Maricaulis maris: one gene and its partner. The protein of the gene in region 2 binds, or shares a complex with, the protein of the main gene of each other region. Links are inferred from orthologs where the notes say so. Each region holds a gene or a part of one and is shown on either strand. Other genes may lie near its edges.

What was found.
Region 1: the proteins of mfd (region 2) and uvrA are in contact, whole or in part, in a crystal structure (PDB 4DFC), measured with the Escherichia coli proteins. The link is inferred for Maricaulis maris from one-to-one orthologs.

The regions. Positions count from the first base shown.
Region 1 is NZ_AP027270.1:795,257-801,981, reverse strand. Bases 288-3,732 are described here. They hold uvrA (excinuclease ABC subunit UvrA), read left to right. Parts: upstream 288-658; coding sequence 659-3,532; downstream 3,533-3,732. Other genes in these bases: AAA969_RS03585 (hypothetical protein), read right to left, coding at 3,538-3,732; AAA969_RS03595 (single-stranded DNA-binding protein), read right to left, coding at 288-319. Also shown: more of AAA969_RS03595, read right to left, coding at 1-287; more of AAA969_RS03585, read right to left, coding at 3,733-4,419; AAA969_RS03580 (hypothetical protein), read right to left, coding at 4,518-5,573; AAA969_RS03575 (hypothetical protein), read right to left, coding at 5,661-6,551; AAA969_RS03570 (energy transducer TonB), read right to left, coding at 6,638-6,725. UniProt on the Escherichia coli protein: The UvrABC repair system catalyzes the recognition and processing of DNA lesions. UvrA is an ATPase and a DNA-binding protein. A damage recognition complex composed of 2 UvrA and 2 UvrB subunits scans DNA for abnormalities.
Region 2 is NZ_AP027270.1:1,424,170-1,433,097, forward strand. What follows is about bases 2,716-6,777. They hold mfd (transcription-repair coupling factor), read left to right. Parts: upstream 2,716-3,088; coding sequence 3,089-6,577; downstream 6,578-6,777. Other genes in these bases: AAA969_RS06675 (succinate dehydrogenase assembly factor 2), read left to right, coding at 2,751-3,044; AAA969_RS06685 (hypothetical protein), read right to left, coding at 6,574-6,777. Outside these bases: AAA969_RS06665 (DUF502 domain-containing protein), read left to right, coding at 1-593; ATP-dependent DNA helicase RecG, read right to left, coding at 590-2,674; more of AAA969_RS06685, read right to left, coding at 6,778-7,905; AAA969_RS06690 (CaiB/BaiF CoA-transferase family protein), read left to right, coding at 7,986-8,928. UniProt on the Escherichia coli protein: Couples transcription and DNA repair by recognizing RNA polymerase (RNAP) stalled at DNA lesions. Mediates ATP-dependent release of RNAP and its truncated transcript from the DNA, and recruitment of nucleotide excision repair machinery to the damaged site.

The DNA of each region.
Region 1 (6,725 bases), 630 kb from region 2 along the record:
AACGCTGCAGCACGACCTCGGTGGAGTATTTCTCCTGGCCGTTCTGGTCGGTCCATTTGCGGGTCTGCAGCTGGCCTTCGACGTAAACCTTGGAGCCCTTCTTGAGGTAATTCTCGGCGACCTTGGCGAGATTGTCGTTGAAGATCACGACACGGTGCCACTCGGTCTTCTCGCGGCGTTCGCCGGAGGACTTGTCGCGCCAGCTCTCGGAGGTCGCGACCGAGAGATTGACGACCGGGTCGCCATTGTTCATGCGGCGAATTTCCGGATCACGTCCCAGATTGCCGACCAGAATTACCTTGTTGACGCTTCCCGCCATCGCCCGTTCTCCATCCTTGCAGCCTCGCCTCTCCGGGCGGGCCGCCTAGTGTTCACATTCTGTTCCGCGCGTCAATTCCGGACCGCGAGTCGGGCGATTTGAAAGGAGGCGGCGAGGAGAGTCCAGCCAACCGACTCAGGCCAATCACATTTGGCCCCGCCCCCTGCTGCCACAACGCTGTCAGGGGTCCCGCGTACGGCGCTGGACCCGGACCCGTGTGCGTCCTATTTCAGGGCGATCATGTCGTGCGCTGGACAGATCGTGCGATGTTCCCCTAACGTTCCAGACCGGTTGTGATTCCCAACCGACAGGCGCGACCGACCGGAGACAGGCAGACGCATGGCGCTCGACAAAATCCGCGTGCAAGGCGCACGCGAGCACAATCTCAAGAATGTTTCCGTCGAACTGCCGCGCGACAAGCTGATCGTGTTCACCGGCCTGTCCGGCTCCGGCAAGTCTTCGCTCGCCTTCGATACGATCTATGCCGAGGGCCAGCGCCGCTATGTCGAGAGCCTGTCGGCCTATGCCCGCCAATTTCTCGAGCTGATGTCCAAGCCTGACATGGATTCGATCGAGGGCCTGTCGCCGGCCATCTCGATCGAGCAGAAGACGACCTCGAAGAATCCGCGCTCGACGGTCGGGACCGTCACCGAGATCTACGACTATATGCGCCTGCTCTGGGCCCGCGTCGGCATCCCCTACTCGCCGGCGACCGGCCTGCCGATCGAGAGCCAGACGGTGAGCCAGATGGTCGACCGGCTGATGGCGCTGGAGGACGGCTCCCGTCTCTATCTGCTGGCGCCGGTCGTGCGCGGCCGCAAGGGAGAGTACCGCAAGGAATTCTCCGAGTGGCTGAAGGCCGGCTTCCAGCGGGTCAAGGTCGATGGCGAATTCTACACGCTGGAAGACGTCCCCGCGCTCGACAAGAAGTTCAAGCACGACATCGACGTCGTGGTCGACCGGATCGTGATCAAGCCGGACATCGAAAGCCGCCTCGCCGACAGTCTCGAGACCGCCCTGCGCCTGGCCGATGGCATTGCGGTGGGCGAGTTCGCCGACCGCAAGGACGCGGACGACAAGGCCGAACGCCTGGTCTTCTCCGAGAAGTTTGCCTGTCCGGTCTCCGGATTCACCATCTCCGAGATCGAACCGCGACTTTTCTCTTTCAACAATCCCTTCGGCGCCTGCCCGAGCTGTGACGGGCTGGGCCAATCACTCAAGTTTGACGAGGACCTCGTCGTCCCGGACCGCGACAAACCGCTCTCGGACGGCGCCATCGCACCGTGGAGCCGGGCAACCTCGAAACTCTATCAGCAGACCCTGCAGGCCCTCGCCGGCCATTTCGGCGGTGACATGTTCCAGGCCTGGCGCGACCTGCCGGAGCCTTTCCGCAAGATCGTTCTGTTCGGCACCAAGGAGAAGGTCACCTTCGTCTATGAGGACGGGCTGAGGAAGTTCGAGACCCAGAAGCCCTTCGAGGGCGTGATCCCCAATCTCGAGCGGCGCTGGCGCGAGACCGACTCGAGCTGGGTGCGCGAAGACCTCGCCCGCTTCCAGTCGGCCCAGCCCTGCGAGACCTGCGGCGGCCGACGCCTCAAGCCGGAAGCGCTCAGCGTCAAGATCGATGGCCATGACATCGCCGACGCGACCAAGCTGTCCATCCGCAAGGCGCGTGACTGGTTCAGCGCCGTGGAAGACACGCTGACACCCAAGCAGCGCCAGATCGCCGAACGCATCCTCAAGGAAATCCGCGAACGCCTGAAGTTCCTCGTTGATGTCGGGCTGGACTATCTCACCCTCGACCGGGCCTCGGGCACGCTGTCAGGCGGCGAGAGCCAGCGGATCCGTCTGGCCAGCCAGATCGGCTCCGGCCTGACCGGGGTTCTCTACGTGCTCGACGAGCCCTCGATCGGCCTGCACCAGCGCGACAATACCCGCCTGCTGGAAAGCCTGCGCGGACTGCGTGATCTGGGCAATACGGTGATCATTGTCGAACACGACGAGGAGGCCATCCTGACCGCCGATTATGTGGTCGATCTCGGCCCGGCCGCCGGTGTCCATGGTGGCGAAGTCGTCGCGGCGGGAACGCCCGAGGAAGTCACCGCCAATCCCGACAGCCTGACAGGTCAGTATCTGCGCGGCACACGCCGGATCGAGGTGCCGACCAAACGCCGCAAGATCGACAAGAAGCGCACCGTGAAAGTCGTCGGCGCCACCGGCAACAATCTCAAGACCGTCGATGCGGAATTCCCGCTCGGTGTGTTGTCCTGTGTTACCGGTGTGTCCGGTGGCGGCAAGTCGACCCTGACCATCGAGACCTTCTACAAGGCTGCGGCCCGCAAGCTCTCCAAGGCCCAGCAGGTGCCCGCCCCGCACGACCGGATCGAGGGCCTCAACCGGCTCGACAAGGTCATCGATATCGACCAGTCGCCGATCGGCCGTACCCCGCGCTCCAACCCGGCCACCTATACCGGCGCCTTCACCCCGATCCGCGAATGGTTCGCCCAGCTGCCCGAAGCCAAGACGCGCGGTTACAAGCCGGGCCGCTTCTCCTTCAATGTGAAGGGCGGACGCTGCGAGGCCTGCCAGGGCGATGGCGTGGTGAAGATCGAGATGCACTTCCTGCCGGACGTCTTCGTGCCCTGTGATGTCTGCCACGGCAAACGCTTCAACCGCGAGACGCTGGAAATCCAGTTCAAGGGCAAGTCGATCGCCGACGTGCTCGACATGACGGTCGAGGAAGGCGCTGACTTCTTCAAGGCCGTGCCCGCGGTGCGCGACAAGATGGAGACGCTCAAGCGCGTTGGTCTCGGCTATGTGAAAATCGGCCAGCCGGCCAACCAGCTCTCCGGCGGTGAGGCCCAGCGGGTCAAGCTGTCCAAGGAATTGTCCAAACGCGCGACCGGCAAGACGCTCTACATTCTCGACGAGCCGACCACCGGCCTGCATTTTGAGGATGTCCGCAAACTGCTGGAAGTCCTGCACGAGCTGGTCGAGGCCGGCAATACGGTCGTGGTCATCGAGCACAATCTCGACGTGATCAAGACCGCCGACTGGCTGATCGATATCGGGCCCGAAGGCGGTGATGGCGGCGGCGAGATCGTCGCGGTCGGCACACCGGAAGACGTCGCCAAGGTCGAGCGCAGCTGGACCGGGCGTTACCTAGCCCCGATGCTGGAGCGGGCGAAGGAATTGCGGAAGAAGGCGGGTTAGCCTGGCTACCCGACCCCGCCCTCTGCTTGGGCTTCCGCCTCGGCAATCGCGCGCATCCAGTCATCATCACGGCCACTGATCGCCATCGCGTAGTAGGCCGTCACGCTGTAGCCCATCAGCGTGACCGGCAGGCTCAACACCATGTTGACGAAGGCAAAGGGTAGCAGCTGAGCCAGGCCGGGCCGCGGCCCGCCGGTCAGCATCTGCATCATTTCCTGCTGCAGGTTGAAGGAGGGGATCACCAGGCCGAGCGCCATCATTACGATGCTGGCGGCAATCATGGCCGCGACGACGACCAGCCAGGCCATCAGGACGGAGCCGATCCGGCCCTTCATGGCCTGCCAGGTCGCCGTGATGGCAAAGCGGTGCGTCATTGCGCTGAGCGCGGCTGCCGGGGTCAACCGGAGGCCGATATAGACCACCGCCACGGTGACGGCCGGAACCACAAAAATCCCCAGAAAAGCCAGCAGCGGAACCAGGCTCACGAGGACCACGGCGATGACGGTCACGACCACCATCGCAACCAGGTAGGTCGCGAACAGCGCCAGAAGCACTGCCAGCGCCCAGAATTCCTCGGCGCCAAAGCGGAAGGGAATGAGGCCATTACCCTGGCCGGTCGTCAGCAGACGCATCCAGGCTGCAAAGGGCAGCGCCCAGCTGATCAATCCGATCGGCAGCATCACCGCCAGGCTGGCGAAATAGGACGCCATGGCCGGACCGACTTCCGCGCCGGGGGCCGGCGGCACTGGCTGCAGGGTGAGCTGCAGGAGACTGACCAGAAAGAACCAGACGAAGGTCCAGCCCGCCAGCACGGTCGTCGAATTCGGCCGCAGTTTCCCGACAACCAGGAACAGGGCGACCGCGTTCATCGGATTGATGTCTTTCATGAATTTCCCCAGCGCTTCGTGTGCCTCTAGCATGGCCAGACGCAAGCAACCAGACCGGGGTTCGTCCCCCATCGGTTTGCCGGCATGATCGCTGCCCGTCAGCCCTCGCTGGGCGAGGCGCCCATCGGGTGATCCTTGCCGAGGACCGGAGCGTCGCCCGCCTCGCCCTCGCCGCCGCTGCGGACGCGCACGGCGTTATAGGCACCGACCGAATGCCAGATCCCTTCCAGAAGGACCTGAATCGCGTAGAGCACCGCAAAACCGGCGATCATCGCCACAATCGTGCCCGGCTCGGTGAAGCTGGACTGGAGGCTGGCGAGCACGGCGTCCGGGTCCGCCATCTGGCCGTGGTCGGCCAGGTCGACGAATTCGATGATCATGGGCAGGAAAGCCGCGAGCAGAATGAGTTGAACGATGACGCCCAGAATGCCGCCGACAAGACCCATCAGGACATAAACGACAACATAGCTGGCCAGCAGTGCCCAGAAGACGCCCTTGCTGGCCTCCCAGCTCTCGAAGAAGCGCAGACGGCCATCCAGCACGGTCAGCGCCGGTGCCGAGGCCAGGCGGACGCCGAGAATGACCAGGCCAATCAGGACACCGAGCACCCCGGTGCCGATCAACAGGCCTGCACTAATCCCCATCGCAGCGGAACCGCCACTATCCTGGGCCATCATGATGGCGCCGAAGCCGAATAGACCCAGCACGGTGACAATCCCGAAATAGGCCATGACCGCCACCGCGAGGTAGAGCAGGTTGACGCCGATCAGGCGCAGCTCGTCGCCACCGAGGCGCAGCGGGATGACCGGCTTGATCTCGCCCTTGGTCAGGAAGCGCAACCAGGCCGCCTGGAACATCACGGCAAGCAACAGCGTGACCGGAACAATCAGGAAGCCGTAAGTGAGGAATGGCATCATGACGTCGAGGACCAGGCGGGCCGCCTCGGCGTCCGCGAGATGGCCGGTCGCATCGGCCCCGATCAGCTCGAACAGGTTGAGATAGGCCGGGCCCATCACCAGCACGCCAACGCCCATCAGGGCCAGCACACACAGGGTCTGGAACAGCATCAGCCAGAGCGCGCCGGCCGGTCGTTCGCCGAAGCGGATGAAAAACCAGAAGATGCCCTTGCCGATATCAAAGCTCTGCGTGGCCATGTCAGCCCCCTGCCTTTGCGTCATGATGGTCCCATCATGCGCAATCCGGGGCAAAGCACCACCGGGAAGCGGGCTGGATCCGTCCCGCTAGGCGGTTTCGGCGCTGCGAACCTTGTAGAACTGGGCATAGAGACCTGCCATCACCGGCAGGTTGATGACCGAGAACAGCCCCGTCACCCGCAGATATTCCGGCGCCCGGGCAAACCCGCCCGACGTCATGACTTCGTCGCCGACGGTCACGGGCGTCATCAGGGGGCGTGCGTCGAGGGCAAGACAGACAAGCTCGTAAAGACCGATCTGGACCAGCATCAAGGGCAGTGCCGCCAGCGCCATGGCCCCCAGAATCCGCCAGGCCTGGCCTTCGCTCAGCGTCCACACCGACAGCACCCGCACAGCCTGTTGGGCGAAACTGGCCGGGAAGGACATCGACAAGCGGGCGACCAGCCAGGCGACCAGCAGGAAGGCGATCCCGTTGACCACCCAGGCGGCAACCCAGTCCGCGGTCGACATGTAGCTCATGGCGGTCGGCAGATCGACGCCGGCCGCTTCCGGATCAATGCCGGCCTGCTCGATGGCACCACCGGCAATCGTGCTGAAGACGACAAAGGCAAACATCGCGGTCAACAGGGCGACGATCAGCACCAGGGCCGCATTGAGCAGCGCCACCACGAACAATCGCCACTCATCACCGCCGAGGCGCAAACCCCACTGGCCCGCATATTCGCCGCGCACCGCCAGCCGGAAACTCATCGCCGAAAAGGCGAGGCTACCCACCGTCAGGGCAATCATCGCCGTGGCGTCAAGGGTCAGCCAGAAGCCGGACAGTGGCGCACCCAGCGCCTTCTGGGCGAGCCAGAGCTGAACGGCATAGGCCAGCGTGAAGGGCGCAGCGGCCAGCAGGAAGCGGCGCCAATGGGCATACAGGAAGCTGTAGGCGGCACCCGCACTGCGCAGGACGGGGATGGGCTGACTGGACATGACGGCTCCGAAGGACACCGGCACAGAGATACCGCCCTGCCCGCAAGGATCAAGCGCGACGCGCGGTCGCGCACAGACAGGGTGCGTCAGCGCCGCATACGAAAGTCAAAGCGGGTTACGACGCCCTCGCGACGCACCGGAACACCGTCGCGTGTCGCCGGTTCATAGGTCCAG
Region 2 (8,928 bases):
ACCTGATCGTGTCATTCGTCGGCTTCGTCGACAATGTGGTCAAGCCCCTGATCCCGGCCCGCTACAATCCGGAGACCTATCTGCCCGCCGATTTCACCATTCCGGGCCTCGGCGTGCTGATCGCGGTGCTGCTGCTCACGGCGCTCGGCGCCCTGGCGGCCAACATTTTCGGCCGGACCCTGTTCGGGATTGGCGACCGCATCCTCAACGGCGTGCCGCTGGTGCGCAATGTCTATGGCGCGCTGAAGCAGATCATGGAGACCGTGTTTTCCGGAAAAGCCAATTCCTTCAAGGAAGTGGTGCTGATCGAATATCCGATGAAAGGGCTCTATGTCGTCGCCTTCGTGTCGGCGCACGGCCAAGGCGACCTGAAGCGCAAGATCAGCGAGGATGTGGTCGCGTTGTTTGTCCCGACCACGCCCAACCCGACCTCCGGCTTTTTGCTCTACACCCCGCGTTCCAACACGATCCATGTCGATATGACCGTCGAGGAAGCGGCCAAGCTGATCATCTCTTTCGGCATGGTGACGCCGGACAAATTGCCCGACGAGGTCAAGGCGACCCTGCCGCCGGAAGTCACCGGGCAGGGCTAGCCCGAGCGCAGAAAGCGCACGCCCTGGTCATGGTCGAACAGGTAGAGCAGGGTGCGAAGGGCTTCGCCGGCTTCGCCCTTCAGCTCCGGATCCTGATGGACGATCAGGCGGGCATGATCATTGGCCAGCTCGATCAGGGCTGAGTGCTGTTCGAGATCGGCGAGCCGGAAATGCGGCAGACCGCTCTGTCGCAGCCCGAGCGGGTCACCGGCACCGCGCAGGCGCCAGTCCTCCTCGGCAATCCTGAAACCATCATCGGTCTCGCGCATCATCTCCAGGCGCGCCCGCGCGGTATCCCCGAGCGGCGCCTTGTAGAGCAGCAGGCAGGAGGAGGGCTTGTCGCCCCGCCCGACCCGGCCACGCAGCTGATGCAGCTGGGCGAGGCCGAAACGCTCGGCGTGCTCGATGATCATCACCGTGGCGTCGGGCGCATCGACCCCGACCTCGATCACGGTGGTCGCGACCAGCACATCCATCTCGCCCGCGCGGAAGCGGGTCGCGATCTCTTCCTTCTCGGCCGGCTTCATGCGGCCATGCAGCAGGCCGACGCGATCATCGCCCAGAACGGCCCGCAAATGGCGCCAGCGGTCCTCCGCTGCCGACAGCTCGGACATCTCGCTCTCTTCGACCAGCGGGCAGACCCAGTAGACCCGGTCACCGCGTCCGATGGCGCGGCGCACGCCTTCGACCACCTCATCGAGCCGTTCCATCGAAACCAGGCGGGTATCCGGCGGGATGCGTCCGGCCGGTTTCTCGTCGAGGCGGGACACGTCCAGATCGCCATAGACGGACAGGGACAGGGTGCGCGGGATGGGTGTGGCGGTCATCACCAGCGTGTCCGGACGGCGGCCCTTGGAGGTCAGCCGCATACGGTCGGAGACACCAAAGCGGTGCTGCTCATCGATCACCACCAGGCCGAGATCGGAAAACTCGATACCATCCTGGAAGAGGGCATGGGTGCCGCAAACGACATCCACCGATCCGGAGGCCATTTGCTCTAGAATGGCAGCCCGGGCCTTGCCCTTGTCGCGCCCTGTCAGGGCCACAACCGACAGGCCGGCCGGTTCCAGCATCGCGGTCAGGGTCTTGCCGTGCTGGCGGGCGAGGATCTCGGTCGGTGCCATGATCGCGGTCTGCACCCCGGCACCGGCGGCATGGGCGGCGGCAAGGGCCGCGACAAAGGTCTTGCCAGCCCCGACATCGCCATGCAGCAAACGGGTCATGCGTGCCTCGGAACCCAGATCGGACCGGATTTCCTTGAAGGCGCGGAGCTGGGCCCCGGTCGGCTTGAACGGTGCGGCAGCGAGGACCGCTTCGACGGCCGTGCCATCACTGGCCAGCGCTCGTCCGGGCTGGGCGCGGCGGCGGGCCCGGACGATCTGCAGGGCCAGCTGACGAGCGAATATCTCGTCGAAGGCAAGGCGTTCCCGCTCCGGGGCGTCGGCTTCCAGCGCTGACGCCTGCTGCGGAGCGTGCAAGGCTTTCACCGCCGGCCGGAACGCCGGCCAGCCATGTGTCCCGCGCAGATCGCCCGGGATCCATTCCGGTAGCTCGGGAACAAAGGTGAGGGCGCCCTCGACCGCGCGCCGCATGACCTTTGCGGTGAGCCCGGCCGTAAGCGGATAAACCGGCTCGACGAGCGCCATGTCCGACGCCTCGTCCTCGGTCACCACGAGGGCGGGGTGGACGATCTGGATCTCCGAGCCGAAGCGTTCGACCTTGCCGGAGATCACCCGCGTCTCGCCCTCGGGCAGCAGCTTGGCCAGATAATCGCGACGGGCGTGGAAAAAGATCAAATGCAGAAACCCGGTCTCGTCGCGCAGGCGCACCTTGTAGGGCTGGCCCTGACGCTGGGCCGGGATGTGCGTCTCGACGGTTGCCGTGAGCGTGGCGATCATGCCGGTCGGGGCGTCAGCGATGTGAACCCGCTGGGTCCGGTCGACCAATCCGGTCGGCGGCGTGAACAGCACATCGCGGATGCGGCCACCGCAGACCTTCTCCACGAGCGTCGCCAGCCGCGGGCCGATACCGGGCAGCTTGGTCACATCCTGGAACAGCGGAAAGAGAATCTCTGGGCGCATGGATTGCACCTTATCGGCAAGTTGTGCGGCTGCCACCGGTCGACGACGGCGATGGGGAGGACTATATGCCCCCGTCATGACAGATCACATCGAAACCCAACGCAAGAAACTCCGCATCCGGGCCTGGCGGCGCGGCTTCAAGGAAGCCGATCTCATCCTCGGGCGCTATGCCGATTCCCACCTCGACGGGCTGTCCCCGGAGGAGCTGGATTTCTTCGAGGCCCTGCTCGATGAGCTGGACGCCGATATCTATGCCTGGATCCTTGGCAAGCAGCCGACGCCGGAGCGTTTTGAAGGCCCGGTGATGGAGGCCCTCAGGGGCTTCCGCGTCGAGGCCGACGCGGCCTATGGCGACGGTCCGAAGGAATAGGACCGGTGGCAGCTGAGACGCGGACCGGCGTATCCGAAATCGAGATGGTCGCTGCGGTGCATGGCCGTGCGACCGTATGCGGCGCGCCGGAAGGCCTTGATGCCCTTGTCTTTGCTGACACGGCGCGCCTGCGTGGCGGCGTCAATATCTTCATCGCCCGTGACGATTCGCGCGCTGCGGCCTTTGTCGCCGCGCTGCAATTCTTCGCCCCGGATACCGAGCTCTTGCGCCTGCCGGCCTGGGATTGCCAGCCCTATGACCGTATTTCGCCCAGCCCGCGGGTCGCGGCCCGACGCGCGGCGACCCTGGCGAAGCTGGCCTCCGGAGCGCTGACCGGGACCACACTGGTGGTCACCACCGTCAACGCGATGGCCCAGCGCTGCCCGCCGCGCGAAGTCCTGCAACAGGCCGGACTGTCTCTGCGGCCCGGCGGCACCGTCGATATCGACGAGCTGACCCGCCACTTCACGGTTAATGGCTATGCCCGCACGGCGACGGTGATGGAGCCGGGCGATTTCGCGGTGCGCGGCGGTGTCGTCGACGTCTATCCCCCCGGCGCCGCCGAGCCGGTCCGTCTCGACTTCTTCGGCGATACGCTCGAATCGATCCGCGCCTTCGACCCGGAGACCCAGCGCTCGCTGCGTCAGCTCAAGGGGATCGAATTCACACCGGTGAGTGAGGTCCTTCTCGACGAAGCGAGCATTTCGCGTTTCCGCTCCGGTTTCGTGAAGACCTTTGGCGCCGTGCGCGGCGGCGACCCGGTCTATGAAGCGGTCAGCGCTGGCGCCCGGCCGGCCGGCGTCGAGCACTGGATGCCGCTGTTCTATGATCAGCTGGAAACGCCCTTCGACTATCTGCCCGAAAACACCCTGATCTCGACCGACCACCTCGCTGATGAAGCGCTCGATGAGCGTCTCAGCCAGATCAAGGATTATCACGACTCGCGCATTGCGGCCGGTGAGACACGGCACGAATCGGCGCTCTCGGCACCGGCCTATCGGGCCTTGCCGGCCGACGCCCTCTATTTTGCGACGGACGACTGGGAGCGCGCCCTCGGTGAACGTCCGGTCCGTCGCTACACGGCTTTCCGCGAGCCCGGGCCGCAGAGCATTGATATCGGTGGCAAGCAGGGCCGCGGCTTCACGGCTGAGCGCAGCGCCGAGAACACCAATGTCTTTGACGCCGTGGCCGGCCATATCAAGGCGCTGTGCGAGGCAGGCAAGACGGTCCTCCTGGCCTCCTGGACCGGTGGCGCCTCGGAACGTCTTTCAAGCGTTCTCGGCGATCATGGCATTGCCCGGATCCCACTGGTCGAGAACTGGCGCGATGTCGCTTCCGGCGGCAAGGGCGGGGTGTGCCGCGCCGTGCTGCCTTTGGAGCGGGGCTTCGAGACCGAAACCCTTGCCGTCCTCTCGGAACAGGACATTCTCGGTGACCGGCTGGCCCGGCCCCGCAAGAAACGGCGATCCGCAGACATTATCGTTGAGGCCGGATCAATGTCGCCGGGCGATCTTGTCATCCATGCCGATCATGGCCTGGGACGCTTCATTGGTCTGAAGACCCTGCCGGTGCAGGACGCGCCACACGATTGCATCGAGCTGGAATATGCCGGTCAGGCCAAGCTCTACCTGCCGGTGGAGAATATCGAGCTGCTGTCGCGCTATGGCGCCGACTCGGAGACCGCGCAGCTCGACAAGCTGGGCGGCGTTGCCTGGCAGGCACGCAAGGCCAAGGCCAAGAAGCGCCTGCGCGACATGGCCGACCAGCTGATCAAGATCGCGGCGGAACGTCTGGCCCGCAAGGCCGATCCGATTGAGCCGGCGAGCGGCATTTTCGATGAGTTCTGCTCGGCCTTCCCCTATCCGGAAACCGACGACCAGCTCAACGCCATCGACGATGTCCTGACCGATCTCGGGCGGGGCGGGCCGATGGACCGTCTGATTTGCGGCGATGTCGGATTCGGCAAGACCGAAGTCGCCCTGCGCGCGGCTTTCGTGGTCGCCATGAGCGGCCAGCAGGTGGCCGTCGTGGCGCCAACGACCTTGCTTGCCCGGCAGCACTACAAGACCTTCAGCGATCGCTTCCGTGGCTGGCCGGTGAAGGTGCGCCTTCTCTCGCGTCTGGTGACGGCCAAGGAAGCCCAGGCCACCCGTGAGGAGTTGGCCGACGGCAAGGTCGAGATCGTGATCGGTACGCATGCCCTGCTGGCCAAGACCGTGACGTTCAGCGATCTCGGCCTGCTGATCGTCGACGAGGAGCAGCATTTCGGGGTCAAGCACAAGGAAAGGCTGAAGGAATTACGTTCCGACGTACACGTCCTGACGCTCACTGCGACGCCGATTCCGCGGACCTTGCAGCTCGCTTTGACCGGGATTCGCGACCTTTCTATCATCGCCACGCCACCGGTCGACCGTCTCGCGGTTCGTACCTATGTGGCGCCGTTTGACCCGGTCAGCGTCCGCGAGGCCCTGTTGCGCGAGAAATACCGGGGCGGACAGGCCTTCTTTGTCGTGCCGCGCATTGCCGACCTGGAAGACACCGTCAGCTATCTGCGCGAAAGCGTGCCCGAAGTGACCTTCGTCGCGGCCCATGGGCAGATGGCGGCCTCCCAGCTCGAGGACATCATGACCGCCTTCTATGAGGGCCGTTATGACGTGTTGCTGTCGACCACGATCGTTGAATCCGGGATCGATATCCCGACCGCCAACACGCTGATCGTTCACCGCGCCGACCAGTTCGGCCTGTCCCAGCTCTACCAGCTGCGCGGCCGCGTCGGCCGGTCCAAGACCCGGGCCTATGCCTATCTGACGACACCGATGCGCCGCAAGATCACCGAGAGTGCGGAGAAGCGTCTCAAGGTCATGCAATCGCTTGATTCGCTGGGTGCCGGCTTCACGCTGGCCTCGCACGATCTGGATCTGCGCGGCGGTGGCAACCTGCTCGGCGAGGAGCAGTCCGGTCACATCAAGGATGTTGGCGTGGAGCTCTATCAGTCCATGCTGGAGGAGGCGGTGGCCTCGCTGCGCTCTGGTGGTGACGAGAGTGACGAGAGCGACTGGTCGCCGCAGATCAATGCCGGCGGTGCCGTGCTGATCCCGGATTACTACGTGCCCGACCTCGATGTGCGCCTGCAACTCTATCGCCGTCTGTCATCACTGGAGAACAAGACCGAGCGCGAATCCTACGCCGCCGAGCTGATTGACCGCTTTGGTCCGTTGCCGCGTGAGGTCGAGACCCTGCTGCGTGTGGTCGCCGTCAAGGCGCTGTGCAAGACGGCCGGGGTCGAGAAGGTCGATGCCGGACCGAAGGGTGCGGTCATCCATCTGCGCAATGACAGCTTTATCGATCCGGCGGGGCTGATCGCCCACATCTCGGCCAATCCTGCCCTGTTCAAGGTCCGTCCCGATCGCAAGATTGTCCTGCGCGCGGAATGGGATGAGCCGGAAGACCGGTTGCGGGCCATCGAGCGGGCACTGGCACCGCTCGCCGACCTTGCCATGCGTGCACGACAAGCCGAAACGGCTGGCGCCTAGGCGCTGGCGATAACCGGGTGAGGGCGGGCCAGGCTGCGCACGGCGCGCTCGACGAGTGCCTCCGCTGTCTCGCCCGGCCGGGTCTGGACCGGGGCCGCGCGGACGGTGAGACGGAAGGGCCGCAAGGGATCATCGCCTTCAAAGGCCGTGCATTCGGCGATCGCGGCAACGCGCGCTGCAACCGAATCAATCCCGGTCGCGTCCGTGAACGGCAGGGCTGCGAGGAAGACGTCCTCGTCAAACCGGGCAGCGGCGTCCTCGGTCCGCAGCAAGTGCCGGAGCATGGCGGCAAACTGACGACGCGCTTTCTCGGCCGAAACATCGTCAGGACGCTCGCGGCCTTCCGGCAGCATGACCTGGAGAGCGATGACCGAGAAGTTCAGCTCGTCACGCGCACTCGCCTGCAGCAGGTCCTGCAGATGCGAGATCAGATAGCCGGCGTGAAAAAGCCCGGTTTCGATATCGAGGGAGCGCGTGTCGCGGCACGCCTCGAGGGTCGCCTTGGCTTCGCGCCGACGGCGACGCTCGGCGGTCAGGGTGAGCACCCGTTCGCGCAGCTCGTCATCAGGCGTCTGCGGCGGCAGAAGGTCGGAGACGCCGCGGGCAAAGGCTTCCTCGGCGGTGTCCGGATCGACATCATCGGTGAGCAGCAGGACGGGCGTGTGATAGAGGCGCGCATTGCGGCGCATCGCCGACGAGATCGTGAAGGCGATATCGCGCTTGCCGGCCGCGTTCAGCACGACGGCGTCAAAGGCGCGCTCGTGGAGATAGTCAAAGGCGGAATAGGATGAGAAGGCAGCAACAATCTCCGCATTGGCCGAGGCCAGCGTGTGTTGCAGCGCCATGAAGCGCGGTGAAGCGTCACCGACATAAAGCACGCAGGGCGGCTGGTCCTGACGTTCGACGAGACCGGGCTTCTGCCCATAGAGCGCGCTGACTGCGGTCCGGCGGCGGGCCATGATCTCCATTGTATGCAAGCGGAACAGGGCCCGGATGCGCGCCGCGATCTGGACGGCCGGCGCCGGTTCGCGGATCCAGGCATCGACCTGGTCATCCGTCCCGAAACTCTCCGGTCCGACGACGAGCGTCGGACGTTCGCCCGGGGCAAAGCGCTGGAAGGCCTTGAGGCCGTCTTCAACATCGCGGTCGCATTCGGCGAGGATGACGCCGACCGACCAGTAGTGATGCCGACGCGCCGGCGGGCTGTCGGCCCGCACCAGGCGACAATTCAGTGCGAGGCGGCCAAGCTGTTCAGCAAGCGCTCCCACACGGTCGGACAAACCGAATACCAGGACGTCGAGTTCGCGTCCCATACGTCCCCCAGCCATGATCCCCGGTCCTCCGGTGTTTCGCGAGTTTGTCACAAGTGCCACGCTTTCAAAACAATCGATTCGAGAGGTGATCCCCCATGAAAGCCCAAGGTCCTCTAAAAGGGGTTAAAGTGCTGGAGTTTGTCGGTCTGGGGCCGGCGCCGTTCTGCGCCATGATGCTGTCCGACATGGGCGCAGACGTGGTCCGTATCGACCGGCCCGGCGCCCACGGCCTCGGCGCCGCAGACGTGCTTGGCCGCGGCCGGCGCTCGGTGGCGCTCAATCTCAAGGATGAGGACGAGCTGGAAACCGCGCGGCAGCTGATCGCCAGCGCCGATATCCTGCTGGAAGGCTACCGGCCGGGCGTGATGGAACGGCTGGGTCTGGGCCCCGATATCGCGCTCGCGCGGAACCCGGCGCTGGTCTATGGCCGGATGACGGGCTGGGGCCAGTATGGCCCGCTGGCCCATGCCGCCGGCCACGATCTCAACTATATCGCCCTGACCGGTGCACTGGGTGCAATCGGTGATATCGAGAAGCCGGCCATTCCGCTCAATCTCGTCGGTGATTTCGGCGGCGGCGCCATGTATCTCGGCTTTGGCGTTCTGGCCGCGCTGCACCATGCCCGCGCCACGGGCGAGGGACAGGTCGTCGATGCCGCCATTGTCGATGGCGCGACCTCGCTGATGGCCTCGCAACACCAGCTGGCGGCAGTCGGTCTGTGGTCACCCGAACGGGGCACCAATCTGCTCGACGGCGCCGCGCACTTCTACAGCGTCTATGAATGCGCCGATGGCGGCTTCATTTCGGTCGGTCCTCTGGAGCCGGAGTTCTATGCCCTGCTGTGCGAGAAGACCGGGTTTGACGGTCAGGCCTGGCCGGCTGACTGGTCCGGCAAGGGCTGGGCCGAGGCCAAAAAGGAATTGGCGGCCCTGTTCAACTCCCAGCCACGCCAGCACTGGTGCGACCTCTTGGAAGGCAGCGATGCCTGTTTCGCGCCGGTCCTGACCTATGCCGAGTCTGCCGAGCATCCGCACATGG